Regions from separate parts of the Paenibacillus sp. LPE1-1-1.1 genome, predicted to be linked through region 1. Evidence: riboswitches for the same ligand, from Rfam matches in the RefSeq annotation. Region 1 holds a riboswitch; each other region holds the start of a gene.
What was found. Region 1 has a riboswitch for cyclic di-GMP ahead of MRBLPE1_RS11580 (pyridoxal phosphate-dependent decarboxylase family protein). Riboswitches for the same ligand answer to the same signal wherever they lie in the genome.
Positions count from the first base shown of each region.

Region 1 (5,578 bases):
CTTCCGTTGATTTATTGCCATAATCCTTATTTTCTTGCGTTGGTTGTTCTGTCTGTGCAGGCTTAGGAGTCTCCGTCGGATTATCACCTTCTTTGACCGTTGCGTCGGATGCAGTAGGAGCAGGCTCTTCCGTCACATCTTTGTTTTCCTCTGTGGACTCTTGTTCCTCTCCACTGTCAAGGGTTCCGGCGGGGATGGGGTCATCTGCCAAGGGCTCGTTTCCGTTATTCCCATTACTAAGGGAATCCGAATCAGCAAGCGGAAGCGTAGAATCAACTTTATTCGTATATTTACCATACAATGCTCCGCAAATACCAACAAAAATAATGAATATCGCCAGATAGATGATGAGTTTTGTTTGCTTTAAAGATGACAGGCGGCCTTTGGAACGGTTGCTTCTGCGTGTGCTTCTCTTATTCAAAACGTAATCTTCTCCTTTGTTCCTCAACTTAATCCTATTCTATCGGACTTATTGAACCCTGTGGAATGGGCCTAAACAGCCAATTAAGTAGTACCCCAAATGCTCCGTATATAATGGTGCTGTAGTGGCCTGCTATTTTTATTAGGCTAACGGGCAGGATAGTTCCAATATGTGTTAAAATTAGGGAGGTTAATGAACTTCGGGCGACTTCTTTGATGAAAGGTAGGGGAACAAATCGGGGACAATCATTCATGTATATATCGAGCAAAAAACTTTTAAAAGTGATAATTCAACGATGAATGAATGGATTAGAGTAGATGAATGGATATATGACACTCCCTCTGAGGATGATAGTATCAGCTGCCAATTCAGCTGACGGGCAGTAGCGCTTAAAAACTAGTAAGGATTGCAAAAAAATATCAAATCATGGGGTGAGGTCAAGATAATGAAAATTGATATTGCCTTGTTAGTAATTGATGTTCAAAACGGCATGTTTCAGGATGAATACCCAGTATACGACGGCGATGGTTTACTTGAGCGCATAAGCGGACTTATCAAAAAAGCTAGATCATGTGATACTCCTGTTATATATGTTCAACATAATGAAGATGAAGGTTTGGTAACCAATAGTCCAGATTGGAACATACACCCCATGATAGCTCCCGTTGGCGGAGACACCATCATTCAAAAGCATACGCCCGACTCGTTCCATGATACTAATCTCCATTCGGAATTGGCAGCGCTCGGGATTAGAAAAGTTGTATTGGTTGGACTTCAAACAGATATGTGTATCGATGCAACATGCCGTCGAGCCAATGAATTAGGTTATCAAGTGACTGTGGTCAAAGACTGTCATAGTACCTGGAGTCAAGGTAATCAAAGCGCGGCACAAATTATAGAGCACTATAATGATCAATTTCGATCTTTCGCGGAAAATCTTGAATCGTCAAATATTGAATTCTGTTAGGTGTAAAAGAATGGATAAAAGCCCTCTCAGTGAGGGCTTTTATATTGAGGGCTGCAGGATAGCGGACAGTTGCTGCGGCAGCTGCTCCCTTTTTTTGTTTAGCTAACTGGCAGGATAACGCAATAAATGATTGCCGAACTGGGCATAATTACAAAATAATTGAGAGTTGCCTTGTTAATCAGGGCTTTTTTTTATGTCGTTAAACGGCATCAAAAAAAAGCCCTTGACTTGGAGTTCACTTCAACTGTTAAGCTTCGATAAGTTAAGGAGGCGATTGTTATGATGATTTCAGAAATATGCGAGAAATTTGGAATCTCACCTGATACCTTGCGTTATTATGAGCGAATAGGTCTTATTCCTCGTATAAATCGTAATAAAAGTGGGATAAGAGAGTATTCAGAACAGGACTGTAAATGGATTCAAGTCATAATTTATATGCGTAACGCAGGTATGTCCATAGAGTTGTTACTTGAGTACGTAGAAATGGTTCATCAAGGCGATGCGACTATTCAAACAAGAAAGGAACTATTAGTTCAACAACGAGACCAGTTGGTTCCAAAAATTGATAAACTACAGAAATCCCTGCAACTTTTGAACGGGAAAATTGATAGTTATGAACAATCTGTGGTACCGAATGAAAAAAACCTGAAAAGCACAGAAGACAGAGGAGATAAAACTTAACTTATGATAAAAAAAAATAATTTGCTTATATTTATTTTAGCTGTAGGCGTTTTCGGTATTCTAACTACCGAGATGGGCGTAATTGGGATACTACCTTCAATTGCTGAGCAATTTGATATCAGTGTATCCAAAGCAGGTCTGCTAGTGAGCCTCTTTGCACTTGCTGTTGCAATATCTGGTCCTATTATGCCGTTATTGTTTTCAAGAATAAACCGTAAGACGGTAATGCTGCTTGTACTTGGTATTTTCGTAGTAGGTAACATTGTTTCCATATTTGCACCAAACTTTACCGTTTTGCTAATTGCTCGTGTGATCCCAGCCTTTTTCCATCCCATTTATTGTTCATTGGCTTTGACAGTTGCTGCTACCTCTGTTAGAGCGGAAGAAGCTCCTAAGGCTGTTTCTAAAGTGATTTTAGGCGTAACCGCAGGTATGATACTTGGCGTACCCATCACTAATTATATTGCTAGTGGGGCTTCTATAGAAAAGGCCATGTTATTCTTTGCTATCGTTAATGCTATGGCATTCATAGCGACAATGATATTTGTGCCATCCATGCCTGTTAAAGAAAGGCTTTCTTATGGCTCCCAAATAAGCGTATTAAAAAAGCCGGTTCTTTGGTTAGCTATTGCTACTGTCGTATTTATTGGTTCTGCAACTGCGAGTATTAATACTTTCATCACAGAATATCTTGGGACCGTAACGAATATATCGGGGAAAACCTTAACTTTGGCATTATTTTTATTAGGTTTAGCAAGTCTGCTTGGAAATTTGGTAGGAGGAAGGTTACTTACCAAACATGCTATGAAGACTGCAATACTTTTCCCAATCGCATTAGGAATCGTTCTCCTATTGTCATTCCTTACAGGCATGTCCACTGGACCTATGTTGGTAACAATTATGTTATGGGGAATTTTATTTGCTATAGGAAATAATGTCGGTCAATATTGGATTACCTCCGCGGCGCCAGAAGCTCCTGATTTCGTTAATGGATTGTATCTATCATGCGGTAACTTAGGAATAACGATTGGAACCGCAGTAGGTGGATTATTTATATCAGGAATGGGTACGCAATACATCGTCTTCGGGGGAGTACTATTCTTGATATTAAGTTTAATATCTATTCTTCTAAGAAACTACATGTTTAGTCCTTCTACTCTGCTATCATCAAACTAATCAAATAACATGACCGGCGAAAGCATCGTCCGAATAAATGGGGAGTTTCCCTTTTTATCGGCACGATGCTTTTTTATTTCCGGCAAAAAGAGAAGATAAGAGATAGTAAAGGGATTTTATAAAAGAAAACGGTGTCATTTATAATAATAGGAGAATTGTGACAAAAAAAATAACTGTCGACATCATTCGTTAGTTCTTTAGACATATTTAACTAAAAAAACGTTGATTCTGGAAAAGCGAGATAGTAGAATGTTCCTATTAGATGTAAATGTTTTCTAATTAACCTGTAAATTTCTCCAAATTTAATATTGGCAAATCCATCGAAAGATGGTGGCGCAAAGCTATAGGGACTACTTCTTAAAAAGAAATGTCAGCCAGTTGCAATGTTATAAGCAAAGGGTATACCTATGAGAGTTTATAGGTGTGCCTTTTTTATTTAGAGAGAAAAATATCAATGGTGGAGTGAGGTAGTATGAGTATGAATCATCAAACTAATATTCGCAGCTTATTTCCAAGTGATGATGGCAATGTAGAGCAGCGTAACAAGTTTTTAGAATTAATTGGGCAGATCGTTAGCGGTGTCGATGAGCTAAAGGACCCAGAATCGGTTTTTTTGAAAGGGAATAAAGAGCGAGGACCGCTTTTTTATAAGGAGCTGGCGGATGCTAGCAGAATTCCACATAGCGGAAGCCCGTTGGATGAGGTTAATAAAGAGCTTCTATCCTTGCTTCACGCTCATCCCTATCACACCAAATACTTTTTAACCAACATTTTGCCTATGGCCAGCACCCCGGGAATACTCGGCATGCTTACGGCATTTATGGTGAATGGCAATAATTTATGGGATGTATATGGACCGGCTGGCGCCGAAGCCGAAGTTAAGGTCGTTGCAATGATGTCGGATCTTATCGGCTATCACACGGCAGTAAGCGGAGGATATACAACTTGGGGCGGCCAGGGCGCAATATTCACTGGATTGAGGCTGGCGATTAATAAAGCAAGCTCTTCTGCCGCAAAGACCGGAGTGCCCCAAAACTTATATGCGTTCTGCTCGGAGGCGGCACATTACAGCCTTTATAAGTCGATGGAAGCCACAGGGATTGGAAGCGATCACTTAATCAAAATCCGTACCCATGAAGATAGCTCCATGGATATCGAGGATTTGAAAGCGAAAATGGAACAGGTTATCGCAAAGGGCGGCATTCCGATATACGTGGTTGCCACTACGGGTACGACAGATGCAATGGGCATTGACAACCTTGATGAAGTATATCAAATGACAGAACGGTTAGCACGGGAGCACCGTATCCAACGGCCCCATATCCATGCCGACTCGGCTCTGGGCGGATTCTTCGCTTTCTTCAACAACTACGATTTTGCCAATAATCCTTTGAATATTGCGGACGAAGCGCTTGCAGCTCTAAAAGCCATTCAAGCAAAAATGAAACATTTGAACAAAGCAGATTCTCTTTGCTTCGATTTTCAGAAGTTGGGACAAACCCCTTATTCAACAAGCCTATTTTTAGTCAAAAATGCTTCTGATTTAAAGCTTCTGGATTTAGATCCAGACGAGACTCCATATGTCGGACACCGGGGATACGGGCAATATCATACGAGCTACACGTTAGAATGCTCAAGAATGGGAAGCTCCATTAGCATATACAGCGCTTTGCTGGCGTTTGGAATCGAGGGTTATCAAAAACTGCTAGCTCAATTTGTTGAAGTAAATGCCGCCTTCCGAAAAGCGCTGCAGAGGGAAATACCGGAAGCAATCATTGTTAATCCTCTAAATCCAGGCATCATCACATTGTTCCGCCTCTATACGGACGGGCAGAATGGTTATGCAAAAGAATATGCCGGAGCCAGCAGCTATGAGGAAGTAGACAAAGAAAACAAATTAAATGAAATTTTGTTTGAGATACTGGGAAGAGACCGGAGAGAAATGTTCTTTGGCGATACCAAAAAGCATCTTTACGTTCCTACAAGGGATAATAAGAGAATTGCGCTATATGCCAGCAAGCTGTTCGTAATTTCACCGTATACGCAAGTGTCCGATGTTGATGCAATCGTTCATTATTTAAAAGGCAAAATCGAAGAAACATATTCGGAATATAATCGAACAAATACAAGGGAGCTCACTCATGAAGAAGTCTATATTTAGTTTTAATTGGTATAAAGAACATCTAGCTGTAAAAATCGCGTTCAGCATTCTTCTCTTGCAAGTTATCACCTGTGTTGCTTTTGCCGTATCCGGCTATATGACCCAGCATAATCTTTCAGAGAAATTGCTGGAGCAATTCGATAATCGACTGAGTACGGATATACAAATTGCA
Region 1 is NZ_JBEGHY010000012.1:187,379-192,956, forward strand. Features, by position in the region: gene MRBLPE1_RS11560 (LysM peptidoglycan-binding domain-containing protein) at 1-421, opposite strand, end outside; gene MRBLPE1_RS11565 (cysteine hydrolase family protein) at 867-1,388, shown strand; gene MRBLPE1_RS11570 (MerR family transcriptional regulator) at 1,668-2,069, shown strand; gene MRBLPE1_RS11575 (MFS transporter) at 2,073-3,245, shown strand; cyclic di-GMP riboswitch class I at 3,546-3,631, shown strand; gene MRBLPE1_RS11580 (pyridoxal phosphate-dependent decarboxylase family protein) at 3,718-5,406, shown strand; gene MRBLPE1_RS11585 (methyl-accepting chemotaxis protein) at 5,387-5,578, shown strand, end outside.

Region 2 (5,578 bases), on a different contig from region 1:
TGGAGTCCTTTACGCTTACTCGAAAAGAGATGGCCTGCTTGCTGCTCTCCTTGGATGGAAAGCATAATCAGAAGCCGCTGCAGGTGCTGCAAGCCGCATGGACCAAAACGCATCAATACGATTTGGAGAAGGGCGCGGGATTGCCTGCATTTCTGTCTACGCTGCTGCCTCCGATTATCGAAAAGCTTATAAAAGGCAATGAGCTGAGAGGCTTCTCGCTTCATGAGATTGCTGCGCTCGGCCAACTGATCGAATATTCCAATCTGTCGATTACATCCATGCAAAACTGGGTAAAGCGAGATTTTAAACCCTACTTCGATTGTCCGAAGGCCGGAAAAAAATATTCTCTGAATCAAGCGGCGTTATTGTTCATTATTGATGATTTAAAGTCTAATCTTGATTTTGAATCAATCCGCAAGCTATTCGAGATCGTATTCAAGAAGCCGGAAGACGAAACGGATGATTTGGTCGGACCTATAGAATTATATGCCTCCTATACCAGTATGTTTGAAGAGCTTGATGCGAATAACGATCAGCTTCTCGATATATCCGGCCATTTGAAGGAGAACCCGCATCAGGATTTATTGACTGAGCAGGCCATTCGTTTATCCGCGAACCAGTTTGCGAGCAGGCTGCCGAATCTCACGGAGAATCAATGGGAGGCCGTGCGCAACATTTTGCTTATTTCGGTCATTTCGATACAAACGTCCTATTTTCATTCGCTGTCAAGACGTTATTGCAATGCGACTTTGTTTCTAAGTCCTGAATAAAATAGTTCTAAAGGGATGTACAGATTGTCTGGTATGTCCTATACTGGTTTATGTTGTAAATACAAACATAGACAATCTGAAAATGGCAAACTTGCCGAAAGGCAAGGACGCAAAGTTATGGGCCTAAGGTGCAAGCGCTACGGCTGCCAGACCGCCGGAAGGATATAGAGCTAAGTAAGCTATCCGCCTCCTGTGGCTGGGTAGCTTTTTTGCTTTTTTAGAGAGACCGAGGAGAGAGAAAGCTGGATGGATTTAAAGGTATGGTTGGAGAGAGCGGGCAGGCTGGGCAAGCTGTCAAAGAAATTGAGCATGAGAAAAATAACGGCCAGGTTATTGTTTATTACGGCAATCATTACTCTCTTTAATGTAGGTTCCGGCATATTTATTTATGTGCAAAATGTTTCGGTCGCCAATTCAATTGAAGATTCAGAGGAATTATCCCGCGCGGAACGCAGTTATCAAGGCATCTCTAATAAATTGCTGAAGGTCATGCTTCTGATGGTTGATGCAATCGAGAACGGCAAAAGCGACGCGACGGCGATCATGAAGGATTTGGAAGATCTGCCCGCCCATATGAACGAACTGGAAAAACAACTTATCGAGATGGATAAGCAATACCCTCCGGCTGTTGAAGACGGTCCCCTATATGCCAATCAAGTCGGCGTACTCCGTCTGGCCCTTGACAATTTAAAGGATACGAATACCGATACCACCGGATTAACGGCTGAGGAAAAATCGCTGCGTATCAGTAGTTTAATCAGCGTATATACAGTTATTCTAAACTACTCGAACGACACCATGCATGAGCGCTTAACCCATGATGCGGACATTACTTCAAACCATTTAAATGATGATGTATCCCGCGCAAACATCATTGTCCTCATCAATGTGATATTGCTCGCCGTGCTGCCAGCGATCATGATTTTTGGCGTTACGCAATCGATTAAAACGGGTCTTGCGGGCATTACTCGCCGTATCCGGGCATACGGCAGCAATGATTTTACAAGTCAAGAGAAGCTCGTGCGCGCCGATGAATTCGGAGAAATCGATCAAGCCTTAGCCGATATGGGCGATAATTTACGCGATACGATTAGAGCAACGCTCCAAGTAAGCGAGTCGGTGCTGGATGTTTCGCGGAATATGGATATGATGATCGGCAGCAACCGTAAAGCCTCCGAAGACGTGAAGGGCCAAGTGGATCTGGGCAGAGAGGCATTGCTCTCCCAATATGACGATGCGTCATCCATTTCGGCGGTAACCGAGCAAATATCTGCAAGCTCTCAGGAAATTGCCGCTTCAAGCGAATACATAAACAATGATATGCGCCAGATGAAGCAATCCTCGCAAAGCGGGTTGCAGCAAATGGCCGGCGTTGTTACGATGGTAAACGAAACCGTAGAGCAGTTTGCGAAGCTGTCGGAAGCTTTCGAAACGATGAATGACCGTTATAACAACGTATCGAAATTTTTGAATGGCATTCAGGACTTAAACACGCAGACGAACCTGTTGTCACTGAACGCCTCCATTGAATCGGCAAGGGCAGGGGAGCATGGACGCGGCTTTGCGGTCGTGGCGGAGGAAATCAGGAAGCTGTCCAGTCAAACGGATTCCATCTCCAAGCAGATCACGAAGGAATTGTCTTTGATCCAAAATGATGTAGCTGCCAGCAGCCGCACGATCGGAAGCTTCGCGAATGTCATTCACTCGACCCGTCAAGCATCGGAGACGGCGAGCGGCACTTTCCGGGCATTGGAGTCGCAGAGCAGCGTGCTTTCCGATCAAATGAGTGAAATTTCCACGGCCATCAGCGAAATTACGAGCGGTATGACCCACATTGTTTTAGCAGTGGATAAGCTTCTTAACACGTCAACCGATGTTAATGGCAAAATGGAGCATATGAGCGAGCTGTCCGTTAAGCAAAATGATATTTCTGATGAGCTGCGCACGCTGGCAGAGAAGCTGACAGGCTCTTCGCAGGATTTGAAAGAGAAGGCCTCCGTGTTTAAGCTATAAACAAAATAAACCGAAAAAGGACGATTAGCCGGGAGCTGGTCGTCCTTTGTTGTCATTATTCGCCTAAAAAAAGGATAAGGCTGCAATATGACGAAATAAAACGGAGGGTAATACCGATATGTATATTAATGACATAACGAACATAGGAGAAAATATGAGCGAATTGAATTTTCAGGTTAACTTACAAGGAATGATTGAGCTTCTATCGAAGCATTTATATGCAAATCCCGGCGTATTCGTAAGGGAACTTCTCCAAAATGGCGTGGACGCGATTACGGCGCGCAAACGCCTCGGCCATCGTTTTGATGCCGGTGTGACCGTAGAACTTTACGGATCGCGGACGATCGCCGTCCATGATAACGGAATCGGTTTATCGGAGCAGGAAATCCACCGTTTTCTGGCCCAAATCGGCAGCACCTCGAAACGCGAGGAGCTCGACTCGGCTGATGATTTCATTGGCCAATTCGGTGTCGGACTGCTGTCATGCTTCGTGGTTAGCGGCGAAATCGTAGTTATAACGCGGTCTGCTTTGGAGGGCGATACCCTTGAATGGAGGGGACGCTCGGACGGGACCTACAAAATACGCAAGCTCGAAAAAGACGCACCGATCGGGACGACCGTATTTTTAACCTGCAAGGACGGTTATGAGGATTACTATGAATGGGACAGCATGTCGGATTTAATGACGCATTACGGCCAGTTCCTTCCCGTTCCCATCCGTTTATCCGAAGGGAAAAACGAAATCACCGTCAATGAAGAAACGCCGCCGTGGGCTATGAGCATGAAAGAAGCGCTGGTTTACGGTGAGTATCATATGTATCAGAACTTCCTGGACGCCATTCCTCTTAAGTCTGGTATGGGCGAGCTGGAGGGCGTAGCGTATATTTTGCCCTACGCAGTCAGCTTGCAAGCAGAGAAGAAGCATAAGGTTTACGTCAAGCGGATGCTGCTGTCAGATCAAATTCAAAATATGCTGCCGGACTGGGCGTTTTTCGTGACCTGCGTCATGAACGCCAATGGCCTGAAGCCGACGGCATCCCGCGAATCGTTAATGGAAAACGAACTGTTTTACAGCGTTAAGGATGAACTGGGCGAATGCATAAAGAGGCATATGATCATGCTAGCGGAAACAGACCCGGACTTGCTGGAGAAAATAATTCGAATTCATTATTCATCCATTAAAGCAATGGCATCCCAGGATGATGAGCTTTATCGTTTGTTTATTCGGTTCCTTACCTTCGAAACGTCATTCGGCGAGATGAGGATGGGGGAGATTTTGGAGAAGAGCCGGCAGATCGTTGTGTCCTCTACGCTTGATGAATTTCGCCAAGTGGCGCGAGTGGCAAAAGCGCAGGATGTCATGGTTATTAACGGCGGTTACGTACATGACTTTGAGCTGGTGCGCAAGCTGCCTGAGCTGGATGAGAATATTGAAGCATTAGTGCTGGATCCGATTAACTTTTCTAATTTCTTTGAAGCAATCAATCCAGTAGAGCTGTTAAACGCGGAAGCGTTTTTGGAGCTTTCAGACCGTCTGCTTGCTCCATTTCAGTGCAGGAGTGTGCTAAAACAATTTGAGCCTGCTGATTTAGCGGCGCTTTATAACACGAATGACGAGGTGAACTTTCTTCGGATGGCGGAGCAAACGAAGGAAGAGGCGAATGATGTATTTGCTGAAATCGTAGATATTGTCATCCATGAGCTTTATGAGCTGCCTTTGGCAAGGCTTTGCTTCAATTTCAACAATCCGCTGATACGGAAGGCCATCGCCTGTAACGATGCGTCTATGCAGAAGCTTTGCATCGAAACCGTTTATACGCAAGCCCTGCTGCTCGGCAATTATCCGCTCGGTCCAGAGGAACTGAAGCTGTTGAATCAATCGTTTATGCAGGTGTTGGATATCGGACTCGGTCAGGCGGGTGAGCGTTAATTATGAAGCAGCGGTACAATCAGTTAAGGAGCGAGGCCTGGAGCTTGCCGCAGGGCAAACAAAAGCTGGCGGTATTGGAAGAAGCGATTCGAATCGCCGACCAATATATGACGAAGGAGGATGCCTACTTCGCGCGAATGACTTATTCCGAGGCGGCGCTTGATTCCGGTTATCAAGAAAGGTTCCTTGTCTCCTTTACATGGTGCTTGACGCAGTTCGAAAAAGAACCTGCCGCTTATTCGAGCTTCTCGATCATTTGGCACTATAAATGGTTCATCAATCAAATTTGGCGGTTTCCGCAATTTGGCGCAGCCCAAATCTCGTCAATCCTTGATGATTTCAAGGCAAAATGCTTACAATACGGTCACAGCCTGCGCCCTTATTATCAGTGTCATCATCGCTACTCGCTTTCGAGAGGCGATTTGGAAGCAGCGCAGACCTATTACGAGCTCTGGCGTAAAACAGCGCGGGACGGCATGTCGGATTGCAGGGCATGCGAACAAAACAGCTTTGGCTATTATCATTTTACAGCGGGTAGATACCGGCGCGGCCTGCAAACGATGAAGCCGATCATGGATGGCCGGTTGACCTGTAAAACCATCCCCCAAAATACGTACAGCCATTTGCTGCTCCCGCTCCTTGAGATCGATCAAGCTGAGGAGGCCGTGAAAATGGCGAAGAAAGGAGCGCGCCTGTTAAGCGGTCCCGGTTATTTGACCGAGTACGGCAGCTTCCTCGCTTACTACACCGTAACGGATATTAACAAGGCGGCAAAGTGGTTCGAGAACACCATCGGCTTTGCAATGGAAACCAAGGTCGGTTGGGACCGTTTTTTATACCTGAGCTCAGCCCAGGCCTTTCTGCT
Region 2 is NZ_JBEGHY010000001.1:562,604-568,181, reverse strand. Features, by position in the region: gene MRBLPE1_RS02810 (DUF1836 domain-containing protein) at 1-770, shown strand, start outside; cyclic di-GMP riboswitch class I at 845-929, shown strand; gene MRBLPE1_RS02805 (methyl-accepting chemotaxis protein) at 1,017-2,783, shown strand; gene MRBLPE1_RS02800 (HSP90 family protein) at 2,938-4,713, shown strand; gene MRBLPE1_RS02795 (hypothetical protein) at 4,716-5,578, shown strand, end outside.
Region 2: linked by a shared signal. The riboswitch ahead of MRBLPE1_RS02805 (methyl-accepting chemotaxis protein) and the one ahead of MRBLPE1_RS11580 (pyridoxal phosphate-dependent decarboxylase family protein) in region 1 are both predicted to bind cyclic di-GMP.

Region 3 (5,578 bases), on a different contig from region 1:
TCTAATGCCGCAGCTGCGGTTTCGCGATGAGCTTAAAGGCGTGAATGCCAATGTGCAGTACATTTCCTCTGACAGCATCCGGCAGGAGCTGCTGGGCGCTGCTTACGATAAATACGATCAAGTAATGCTTGAGGCGAGCGAGCAGGCTTTCCGGCTTTTGTTCGAGAAGCTGCGCCTCGTGACGACCTATCCGGTCAATGCCGAGTTTGTCGTGGTTGATACGACGGGCTTGGCGGATCATTTCCGGGCGAAGGTGCGGGAGATCGCAAAGGATAACAACTATAACCTTGAGGTTATTTTGTTCGACTACCGGAAGCGGGATGATTATTATGCGTCGGAGCGCTCGAAGAAGCTGATTACGAGCCATATTAACCGCTTGCGCAAGGAAGTGCTGGGCGCGCTCTCCGGGGAAAAGTACGGCAAGATCCATAAAGTGCGCGCCAAGGATTTTTATTCGCCTATTGAAAAGCAAGCAAATGCGGAGTACAAAGTTATCATTGAGGATACTGACGAATATTTGAGCGCCATTTTGCCGCTTGACCAGAAGACGATTATCGTAGGCGACGTCCATGAATGCGTGGATGAGCTGAAGGCTCTGCTCGTTAGCTGCGGCTTTCAAATAGAAGGAAATCAGCTGTTTGAAACGGGAAAGGTAAGCGGTGCGAAAATTTTGCTGGTCGGCGATTGGATTGACAAGGGAAACCGAACGCGGGAAACTATCGATTTCCTTTATGAGAACAAAGATCAATTTTTGTTCGTATTAGGCAACCACGAAAACTTCGTATACAAGTATCTGCGCGGTGAGATTAAAGGAGTCGAGGAGGAGCTGCTGCACGCGTACTTCGATTCGACGGAGGTGCTTAAAGCGGATGAGGAGCTGCTTCGGCGATTCAATCATCTCGTCTCGCTTTCCAAGCCTTTTTACCGAACGGTGGGCAAAAGAGGGCCGTCCTTCTATGTCACGCATGCGCCCTGCGAGAACAAGTACATCGGCAAGTTGGACGTGAACTCGGTCAGGCATCAGCGGAATTTCCGGATCGATCGCTCGGCTCCGCTGGAGGAGCAGCTCCTGTTCCTGAAACAAGACGCGGCAGCGAACCAGCCTTATCATGTATTTGGCCATATTGCAGCCAAAAACGCTTTTCGGATTAAGAATAAAATCCATTTGGATTCCGGCGCGGTGCACGGCAACCTGCTGAGCGCGGTCATGCTTGCGGCGAAGCCGTTTTTCAAATCGCAAAAATCGGCGCATAAGGCGATGGATGACGAGCTGCTCACGCTCTTTAAGGATGAGCACAAGGTATCGGTGCAGGAGCTGGATGATGACTCGGCCCGTAGACTGCTTTACAGCTCAAACCATAAGATCAACTTTATATCCGGTACGATGTCGCCGGCGGATAAGGACGAAGCGGCTAGGGAGCTCGAGTCGCTGCAAAAAGGCCTGGACTATTTTGCGGAGCGCGGCGTGAAGGAAGTAGTGCTTCAGCCGAAATACATGGGTTCCAGATGCAATATTTATTTGCATGCCGAAGCAGACCGTTGTTTTGCGGTTAGCCGCAATGGGTACAAAGTCAGTAAGGTCGACCTATCGGGCATTTACGCGGGTCTGCTGCAAAGATTCGGAAATTATATGAAGGAAAACGACATCGCGATGCTGCTCCTAGACGGAGAGCTGCTGCCTTGGCTGGCGCTTGGCGAAGGGCTAATCGACCGCCAGTTCAAGCCGATTGAGAAGGCGCTCGAAACCGAGCTGGGCTTTCTAAAGGCGAACGGTTTCGAAGAATCATTCACGAAGCTTGCGCAGGAATATAAGTCCAGCGGTTTCGAGAAGGACCAGTTCCATCTCAGCAAGGCGGCCATGAATGAAAAATACGGCCAGACCGTCTATCAAAACTACAAGCATGTCCATGAGTTATTGGAGAAGCATGTGCCGCTGGATGAGCATCAAAAGGCATATGAAACCTACAAGAAGCAGCTGGAGCTTTACGCCGAGCCCGGGGAGTTGGAATACAAACCTTTTTCACTGCTCAAAATCGTCTATGGGGACGGAAGGGAAACGCTCCCGGATGGGAAGACATCGGATATGTACCGTTTCCTCTCGGATGATCCTTTCATCACGCTCTCGCTGTCCGATCCCGAAAGCGGCAAGCAGGCGGAGAAGTATTTCCAAACGCTCACGGTAGAAAACCATATGGAAGGTGTCGTCATTAAGCCCGAGATGCCAGAGCCTTATATGGTTCCTTATATGAAGGTACGTAACAAGGACTACATGTCGATTATATACGGCTATGATTATCGCTTTCCGCATAAATACAATAAGCTGATCAAGCAGAAGAGCATTACGATGAAGCTCCGCACATCCTTGAATGAATACAGGCTGGGGCAGAGCATGCTCGCGGTTCCGTTTGCGGATATAGCACCGAGCCATGAAGGCTATACGTCTGCCGCAGCTAATCTATTGTTCGAGGTTGCCAAAGAGAAGGAAATCGACCCGCGTTTGTAAAAATAATCGACCTAATAGACCTCCCTAGCCGGGAGGTTTCTTTGACTCGAAACTTTAATAGCAAAAAATTAGCTATGGAATATCTCAGTATTATATGGAATACTTATATAAGCAAAAAGTCCTAGTAAATAGCAAAGTTATCGAAAGATAATGACGCAAAGCCAACAGACCTAAAGGAAGCTTCCAAAGGTGGCTGGGTTGCCAAAAGGATGAGTGATTATTAATATCCTCCTCCGCAACACATCAGGTTACCGCATACGTTATACATAGGAAGGGATATTATAGATGGAGCAAAATATTAAACGTTATCGTGGCAATGATAACAGCTTTGACATCGTTCAGAAAATAGCGAATTTAGGCTATTGGGAATTCGACCATGGCAGCAAACAAGTATCATGGTCGAACCAAATGTTTTTCATATACGGGATGGATTTGGATTTTGTAATGAACCAGGAACGCTTTTTTGATCTAATCCATCCAGAGGACCGCGAGCGGGTTAAACGGCAATTTTTTTCCTCGGTCGAACAAAAGAAAGAGAGCACCAGCGAGTACCGCATTGTCCGCCAAAGCGGCGAAGTGAGATATGTTGTGGAAAATCTGACGATTGTTCTGGATGAGACCAATGAAGTATCGCTAACCATAGGCACGCTCCAGGATGTTACGGAAACCAAAAACCTAGAACATCGTTTGACTGTCGAAGAGCAGCATTATAAATCCATATTCGAGAATAACCCGGATGCGGTCTTCTCGTTTGACTTGAATGGTCGGTTTATGTCATGCAACGCATCGCTTGAGCAAATGTTTGGTTATGCGCGGGATGAGATTATGCACGGGAGTTTCCATCATTTTGTGGAAGAAAAGAGCTTGGAGCGGACGATTTTGCATTTTGAGGACACTGTGAATACGCTTACGCCTCAAAATTACGATACGACGGGCATAACCAAAAGCGGGCAAATCATTGAGGTTAACGTAACGAACATTCCGATTATCGTTAATCAAGAATTGATCGGCATTTATGGCATCGCCAAGGACATTACGCAAAAAAAGATGGTTGAACGATCTCTAATCGAATCGGAACTCAAATACCGCAGTATTTTGGAGCAGTCTATCGTAGGCATTTTTGTCGCGCAGAAGGAAAGATTCGTCTATGCGAACGATCAGTTGAATAAGATGCTAAGCTATGACACGCTGGTCGGCTTAGAGGTGGAGAAGGCTGTCCATCCGGATGACCGGGAAGCCGTCGTATCTCAGGTTATGCAGCTTACGGAAGGAGAGTATCTTCCGAATTTTCCTCATCGGGCAATTAAAAGGGATGGTACCGTCATTCATTGCGAGGTGCATTATAACCGTGTTTCTCATATGGGAGAAAAGGCGATTGTGGGCATTGTTATGGATATTACGGATCGGAACAGGGCGGAGGAGCTCAATCACTTTTTGGCTTACCATGACTATTTAACGGAGCTGCCGAATCGCAGGATGTTCGAGGAGCAGCTCAGCAAGCAGCTCAAGGTGAGCGAATATTTTAAACAAAAGCTAGCGATCTTGCTGATTGATTTGGATCGCTTCAAGTACATAAACGACACGCTGGGGCATCCGATTGGCGATGCATTGCTCAAGAAAATCGCTCATAGGCTGAAAAGCAAGCAACGGGAGGGACAAGTAACCTACCGGATTGGCGGAGACGAATTTGCCTTTATTATTGCCAACGTACAGAGAATAAGCGATGTAGCCGATATGGCGGATCATATTATACATTTGATTAAGGAACAATTAGTTGTTGAAGAATTTGAGTTGAATGTCACGGCAAGCATCGGAATCAGTCAATCGCCTGAGGATGGATGCACGGTGGAGTCGTTGATGAAAAATGCCGACGCCGCTCTTTATTTTGCCAAATCCAGAGGGAGAGACCAGTCGCAGTCTTATTCTTCTTCTTTAAACGTGCAGTCGTTTAAGCTGTTCTCGCTCAGCAATGACCTGCGCAAAGCGCTGGATAAGAAAGAGCTGTTCCTGCATTATATGCCTCGCGTGCATGCGCAAACGATGGAAATCGTCGGCGTAGAGGCGCTGCTGCGCTGGAATCATCCGGATTGGGGGCTGGTGCCGCCGACTGAATTTATTCCGATCGCAGAGGAAACGGGGCTCATCGTTCCCATTGGGGAATGGGTGCTGCGCGAGGCTTGCATGCAAAGCAAGCGTTGGCAGAGCAAGGGCCTGCCACCGATTACCATATCGGTTAATTTCTCGGTACAGCAGCTGCTGAAGCAAAATATTTTGCAGATGATAGATCAAATCGTGGCGGAAACGGGTTTGTCCCCCGATAGACTTGAAATCGAAATAACGGAGAGCTCATTTATTAGCAATGAGAAGATCGTGACCGAGCTTCTGCTCGAGCTGAAGAAAAGAAACATCAAAGTATCGCTCGATGATTTCGGCACTGGTTATTCCTCGCTTTATTTATTGAAGCGTTTAGCGCTGCATACGATTAAAATCGATAAGTCGTTTGTGGATGAGATGTTGACGGAGCCGTTCAATAAGAGCATTATCCAATGCATTATTCGTTTGGCAGGGGAGCTGAACATGCAGGTAGTGGCGGAGGGCGTCGAGAACGAGGCGCAGTTCAACTATCTGCGGGAGCAGCAGTGTGACGAAATCCAAGGCTATTATTTCAGCCGGCCGGTAGAGGCGGAAAGCATCGCGCAGCTATTAAAAAATAAATCACTGATGAAGCCTGTCTCGTTAAGTCATAGCAAGCAGCCAGTCGTTAATCGCAGGCAGTATTTCCGGATTGAGCTGAAGCATTGTTTGTTGGCAGAAATGACGATCACCATGTTTAAGGGAAGAAGCGTAAGACTCGGAAGCACGGAGGTGCTCGTTAGAAATATCGGGCCTGGCGGCTTAAGGTTTATGGTAGGCGTTAAGCTGCCGGTTAACAGCGATATTCTGCTGATGTTCAAAACACAGATTGCTAATCAACTGTATGTGCTGTACGGCATTATCGTGTGGTTTAATGAAGTGGAGCATGATATCTTTGAATACGGCGTGCAGTTTCAGTTGAAAGTGAAGGAGCATAACGAG
Region 3 is NZ_JBEGHY010000046.1:243,004-248,581, reverse strand. Features, by position in the region: gene MRBLPE1_RS31865 (metallophosphoesterase) at 1-2,503, shown strand, start outside; cyclic di-GMP riboswitch class I at 2,624-2,709, shown strand; gene MRBLPE1_RS31860 (EAL domain-containing protein) at 2,789-5,578, shown strand, end outside.
Region 3: linked by a shared signal. The riboswitch ahead of MRBLPE1_RS31860 (EAL domain-containing protein) and the one ahead of MRBLPE1_RS11580 (pyridoxal phosphate-dependent decarboxylase family protein) in region 1 are both predicted to bind cyclic di-GMP.

Region 4 (5,578 bases), on a different contig from region 1:
GGCAGAGGCTTATATAGCATTAGGTTCCAACATGGGAAATCGTGAACAACTGCTGCTTGCAGCGATTGGACTGCTGGACGCACATCCGGAAATAGCGATAAGCAAGGTATCCGGCATGTATGAGACGGACCCGGTAGGCTATACGGATCAACCGCCGTTTCTCAATATGGCGCTCGCTTTGCGAACGACGCTTTCCCCATTAATACTACTGAGGCAGCTTCTGGAATTTGAGCAGCAATTAGGAAGAGTTCGACAAATACGTTGGGGACCTAGAACCATTGACCTTGATCTTCTCCTATACGATAATGTCAGAATGGATCAAGAGGAACTAACCTTGCCGCATCCGCGCATGATGGAGCGGGCGTTTGTGCTTGTGCCGCTGCATGATGTTCTGGATCAATCGCATCGGCTGCAGGCAGAAGTAAGCGCAGAGTCAAAGGCGGCGCTTCTGGATGGAAAGGAAGGCATTACGTTATGGAAAACAATCAATTGGCGCAGCGCGTCAGAGCCTTTCGAAAGCTGAAGGGCTATACTCAGCAGGAGCTGGCCAAGGAACTTGGTGTATCGGTAGCTGTTCTCGGTTCATTGGAACGCGGAACAAGGAAGACAGATCCGAAGCTGCTAAGTCATATAGCCAAAACGCTAGGAATCAGTTACGAGGAATTAATGTCTGATTCACGTGAATAACGATGCATATCTTATGGGGGCAAGGAGCGACATGCTGAAAATCGGAGACATCGAGATGAAGAACAGAGTGGTGCTAGCGCCGATGGCAGGCGTGTGCAACCCTGCTTTTCGATTGATAGCCAAAGAGTTTGGAACAGGTCTTGTATGTGCGGAGATGGTGAGCGACAAGGCGATTTTACACGGGAACAAAAGAACGCTCGAAATGCTGTTTGTCGATGAGCGCGAGAAGCCGCTCAGCCTGCAAATATTCGGCGGTGACCGCGAGTCGCTTGTAGAAGCGGCAAAGGTCGTAGACAAGCAGACCAACGCGGATATTATCGATATCAACATGGGTTGTCCGGTACCGAAGGTAACGAAATGCGATGCGGGTGCCCGCTGGCTGCTCGATCCCAATAAGATTTATGAGATGGTCTCGTCCGTTGTGGATGCGGTCCAGAAGCCGGTGACGGTAAAAATGCGCATTGGGTGGGACGACCAGCATATTTACGCGGTTGAGAATGCCCGTGCCGTTGAACGCGCCGGCGGGAAAGCCGTAAGCGTACACGGACGCACACGCGAGCAATTGTATACAGGCAAGGCCAATTGGGACATCATAAAAGATGTCAAAGAAGCGGTATCCATTCCTGTAATAGGCAATGGGGACGTTTTCTCGCCAGAGGATGCCAAACGCCTTCTGGATCACACGGGCTGCGACGGCGTGATGATCGGACGCGGCGCGTTAGGAAACCCTTGGATGCTTTACCGGACCATTCAATATTTGACGAATGGTGAGCTGCTTAGCGATCCGACGCCGCGTGAGAAATTGGAAGTAGCTATTTTGCATCTCGATCGTTTAGTGGCATTGAAGAACGAGGCGGTTGCGGTACGCGAGATGCGCAAGCACCTAGCATGGTACCTGAAGGGACTTCCAGGCGGCGCTCGCGTAAAAGATGTCATTATGGAAGAAACCGGCCGTGACCCGATGGTAGCAATCTTGGAAAACTATGTACGGTCTCTTGAAGAGGATGCGGAATTCCAATCCGCTTAAACTGCAGGCGGAACATCAGGCGCTGCGGAAGAGGTCGCCTACTAAAATACACATAGACCGGTTATAAGCATGATCCTGAATCGGTCGTTAATGACACCATTCGACAAAAGCCGCTATCCAGCGGCTTCTGTTACATTTTCAAAAAATGAAACGGTTTCAATGGGTCGTTTGGCTTTGATTGACATTCATGGTACCTTTGCAATATAATCGTGCAATATAAATAACGAACGCATCAAGAGCGCTTCAAACAACAGTAGGTATGAGGATTAAGAAGCGTAATATATTAGGTATCAGTGAATTCATACAAGGTATGAAAAATTAGTCACATGACAGGAGAATCGGAAAGATGAACGATAAGCAAATCATTCTGACTCAAGAAGGGCTGCGCAAGCTCGAAGATGAATTAGAGAACTTGAAATCGGTCAAGCGTCGTGAAGTTGCTGAACGTATTAAAGTAGCCATCGGCTATGGTGATATAAGTGAAAACTCGGAGTACGAGGATGCGAAGAACGAGCAAGCATTTATCGAAGGCCGCGTGCTTACCCTTGAGAAAATGCTGCGCAACGCGCGTATTATAAATAATGATGATATTGATATTGATACCGTTAGCATCGGTTCTATTGTTACGGTTGAAGATATGGAATACGGCGATACGATGGAGTACTCTATTGTCGGTACAGCTGAAGCCGATCCTTTGCAAAACAAGATCTCAAACGAGAGCCCGGTTGGCAAAGCGATTTTGGGCAAGAAAAAAGGAACGGTTGTCGAAGTCAACGTACCTGTCGGCATCATTCAATACAAAATTCTCGATATCAAAAAATAAGGTTTGCAATGCGCGGATCAAAAAGCTTCCTTGTGGGAAGCTTTTTGAACGTTTAAAATATAAGAACGTATATTTCATAGGAATACAGGGCTTATATTTTATCGGAAAACGAGTTTTTATCGCAACAATCCGGCCACAGCCGCTTACGCTTGCCGAACGATCAAGGAGATGAAAGTAGTGGAACATGAAAACAATGAGCAGGAGCTAAGTGAACTCTTGCAAATTCGCAGAGACAAACTAGACGAGCTTAGAGGACTAGGCGTGGACCCTTTCGGACGCAAGTTCGAACGCACGCATAACGCCAAAGAAATTGTACAGGCTCATGAAGGGCACAGCAAAGAAGAGCTGGAAGGCCAAGCTGTTACCGTACGTATTGCAGGACGCATTATGCAAAAACGCGGAATGGGCAAAGCCGGATTTGCTACGATCCAGGATTTGAGCGGCAGGATTCAAATTTATGTTCGCAAGGATACCGTCGAAGAGCATAAATTTGCCGCATTCGATTTACTGGATATTGGCGATATCATTGGCGTGCAAGGCGTCGTTTTCAAAACGAACACGGGCGAAGTCTCGGTCAAAGCGCATGATATTGAAGTGTTGACGAAGTCGCTGCTTCCTTTGCCTGATAAATATCATGGGCTGAAGGATGTTGAGCTTCGTTACCGCCAGCGTTATGTTGACCTTATCGTGAATCCGGATGTACAGCAAACCTTCATTACCCGTTCCAAAATCATTCAATCCATGCGCCGCTATTTGGATTCCCGCGGTTATCTGGAGGTAGAAACGCCTACTTTGCATTCTATTGCAGGCGGTGCGGCAGCCAGACCGTTCGAAACGCATCATAACGCGCTCGACATGCAGCTTTACATGCGTATTGCTATCGAGCTGCATCTGAAGCGTCTAATTGTAGGCGGTTTGGAGAAGGTATATGAAATTGGACGCGTGTATCGGAATGAAGGAATTTCGACACGGCACAATCCAGAGTTCACCATGATTGAACTGTATGAGGCTTATGCCGACTACAAGGATATTATGGCGCTAACCGAAAACGTCATTGCACATATCGCGCAAGAAGTACTCGGCACAACGAAAATCACTTATCAAGGCCAAGAGATTGATTTAACTCCGCAGTGGCGCCGTGTTTCGATGGTCGAGCTGGTTAAAGAAACGACTGGCGTTGATTTTGGGATCGAGATGAGTGACGAAGAAGCACAGCGTCTGGCGAAGGAGCATAAGGTCCCGGTTGATCCGCATATGACTTTTGGTCATATTCTTAATGCCTTTTTCGAACAATTTTGCGAGCACACGCTTATCCAGCCGACTTTCGTGACCGGACATCCCGTTGCGATTTCTCCTCTTGCGAAAAAGAGCGAGACGGATCCGCGGTTTACAGATCGTTTCGAGCTATTTATTGTGGCGCGCGAGCATGCCAACGCCTTTACGGAGCTTAACGATCCGATCGACCAACGTGAGCGGTTCGAATCGCAGCTGGTTGAACGTGAGCATGGCAACGATGAAGCGCATGAGATGGATGAAGACTTTATCCGCGCTCTTGAATACGGCATGCCGCCAACAGGCGGGCTTGGAATCGGTATCGACCGGTTGATCATGCTGCTTACGGATGCGCCATCCATTCGCGACGTGCTATTGTTCCCTCATATGAGAGATCAACGTTCCGCCGAATAAAAATGAAATAATAGAACCGCACGGCAGTCAGCTGCCGGCGGTTCTTTTTGTATTTAGAGGAGAGCGCTGCCGCAGCAAATCTGAAAAACTACCAAAATATGATAATATTTTAAGTACTCGTATTGATTTGATAGATTCATATGGTATATTAGAACTAATATTAGTGTTAATGAAGCTTCACACGATAATGGCAAACCTATCGAAAGGTAGGGACGCAAAGCTATAGGGCCTTCCTGAAGATGGCAGCCAGCTACCGAAAGGAGTTTTTTTCATGCGTAAATTTATTTGCATAATCGCGGCATTTGTACTTATCGCGTCGATAAATGCCACCACAGCACAGGCAAGTGAAGCAGCGGCTTCAGACTGGCTGGATACGTCTCATCTTAGTAACGGTGTTATTGCTATCGATTACCCCGTTAATGCCAAAGTGAAAACAAAACTTATGGTTGCTAAGGGCCAAACGAACTATACCTATAACCTGACCTCCGGTAAAACATCAGAGCAATTCCCTCTGCAGCTCGGAAACGGACAATATACGATTTCGGTTTTAGAGAATACATCAGGCAGCAAATACAAGCTGGTCAGAAAACAAACGGTTACGCTTAGTTTGAAGGACAGCAAGGTATTATACTTGAACTCCATTCAAAATATCAGTTGGACAAATACAAGCAGCGCGATTGTGAAAGCAAAAGAGCTTGCGAAAAATAAAAAGACAGATATGGAGAAAGTAAAAGCTATCTACGATTTTATTATCACGAACATTAATTACGATCATCAACTGGCGGCTAATCTTTCGGTGGATTACCTTCCGAACATCGATCGCACCTTAAAATCAAAAAAAGATATTTGCTACGGTTATGCAGCTTTGTTTGCAGGGATGCTTCGCGGCTTGGATATTCCAACGAAGCTGATGATGGGAAAATCGACATATGTAGATGTTTACCACGCATGGAATGAAGTCTACTTAGGCGGCAAGTGGGTTACGATAGATACAACAGTAGATGCGGGTTTGAAGAAGGGCAATAAAAAATTCGAATTGATTAAAGATGCTGCAAAATATACGGCCTCAAAACAATACTAATAAAAGTAAACGAATAACGAGCATGCGCATAGGCGCATCGCTCGTTTTTTTATTTCTTTCTTCATTATATAGACGATTAGTTTTTCGCGAGCTAAGCATGAAACGAGGGGATTCGAGGACGTAAATCTTTTTATTACTTTTTTAAAAAAAGTTCTTGCATTGTTATAGGCGAACGTGATATATTATCTAGGTCGCCAACGAGACATACGGCTGACACGAAAGAAAAGATTGCTCTTTGAAAACTGAACAACGAGTAATAACTGCCCTTACGATC
Region 4 is NZ_JBEGHY010000048.1:76-5,653, reverse strand. Features, by position in the region: gene folK (2-amino-4-hydroxy-6-hydroxymethyldihydropteridine diphosphokinase) at 1-523, shown strand, start outside; gene MRBLPE1_RS32735 (helix-turn-helix domain-containing protein) at 475-687, shown strand; gene dusB (tRNA dihydrouridine synthase DusB) at 719-1,714, shown strand; gene greA (transcription elongation factor GreA) at 2,061-2,537, shown strand; gene lysS (lysine--tRNA ligase) at 2,715-4,223, shown strand; cyclic di-GMP riboswitch class I at 4,403-4,481, shown strand; gene MRBLPE1_RS32715 (transglutaminase-like domain-containing protein) at 4,495-5,304, shown strand.
Region 4: linked by a shared signal. The riboswitch ahead of MRBLPE1_RS32715 (transglutaminase-like domain-containing protein) and the one ahead of MRBLPE1_RS11580 (pyridoxal phosphate-dependent decarboxylase family protein) in region 1 are both predicted to bind cyclic di-GMP.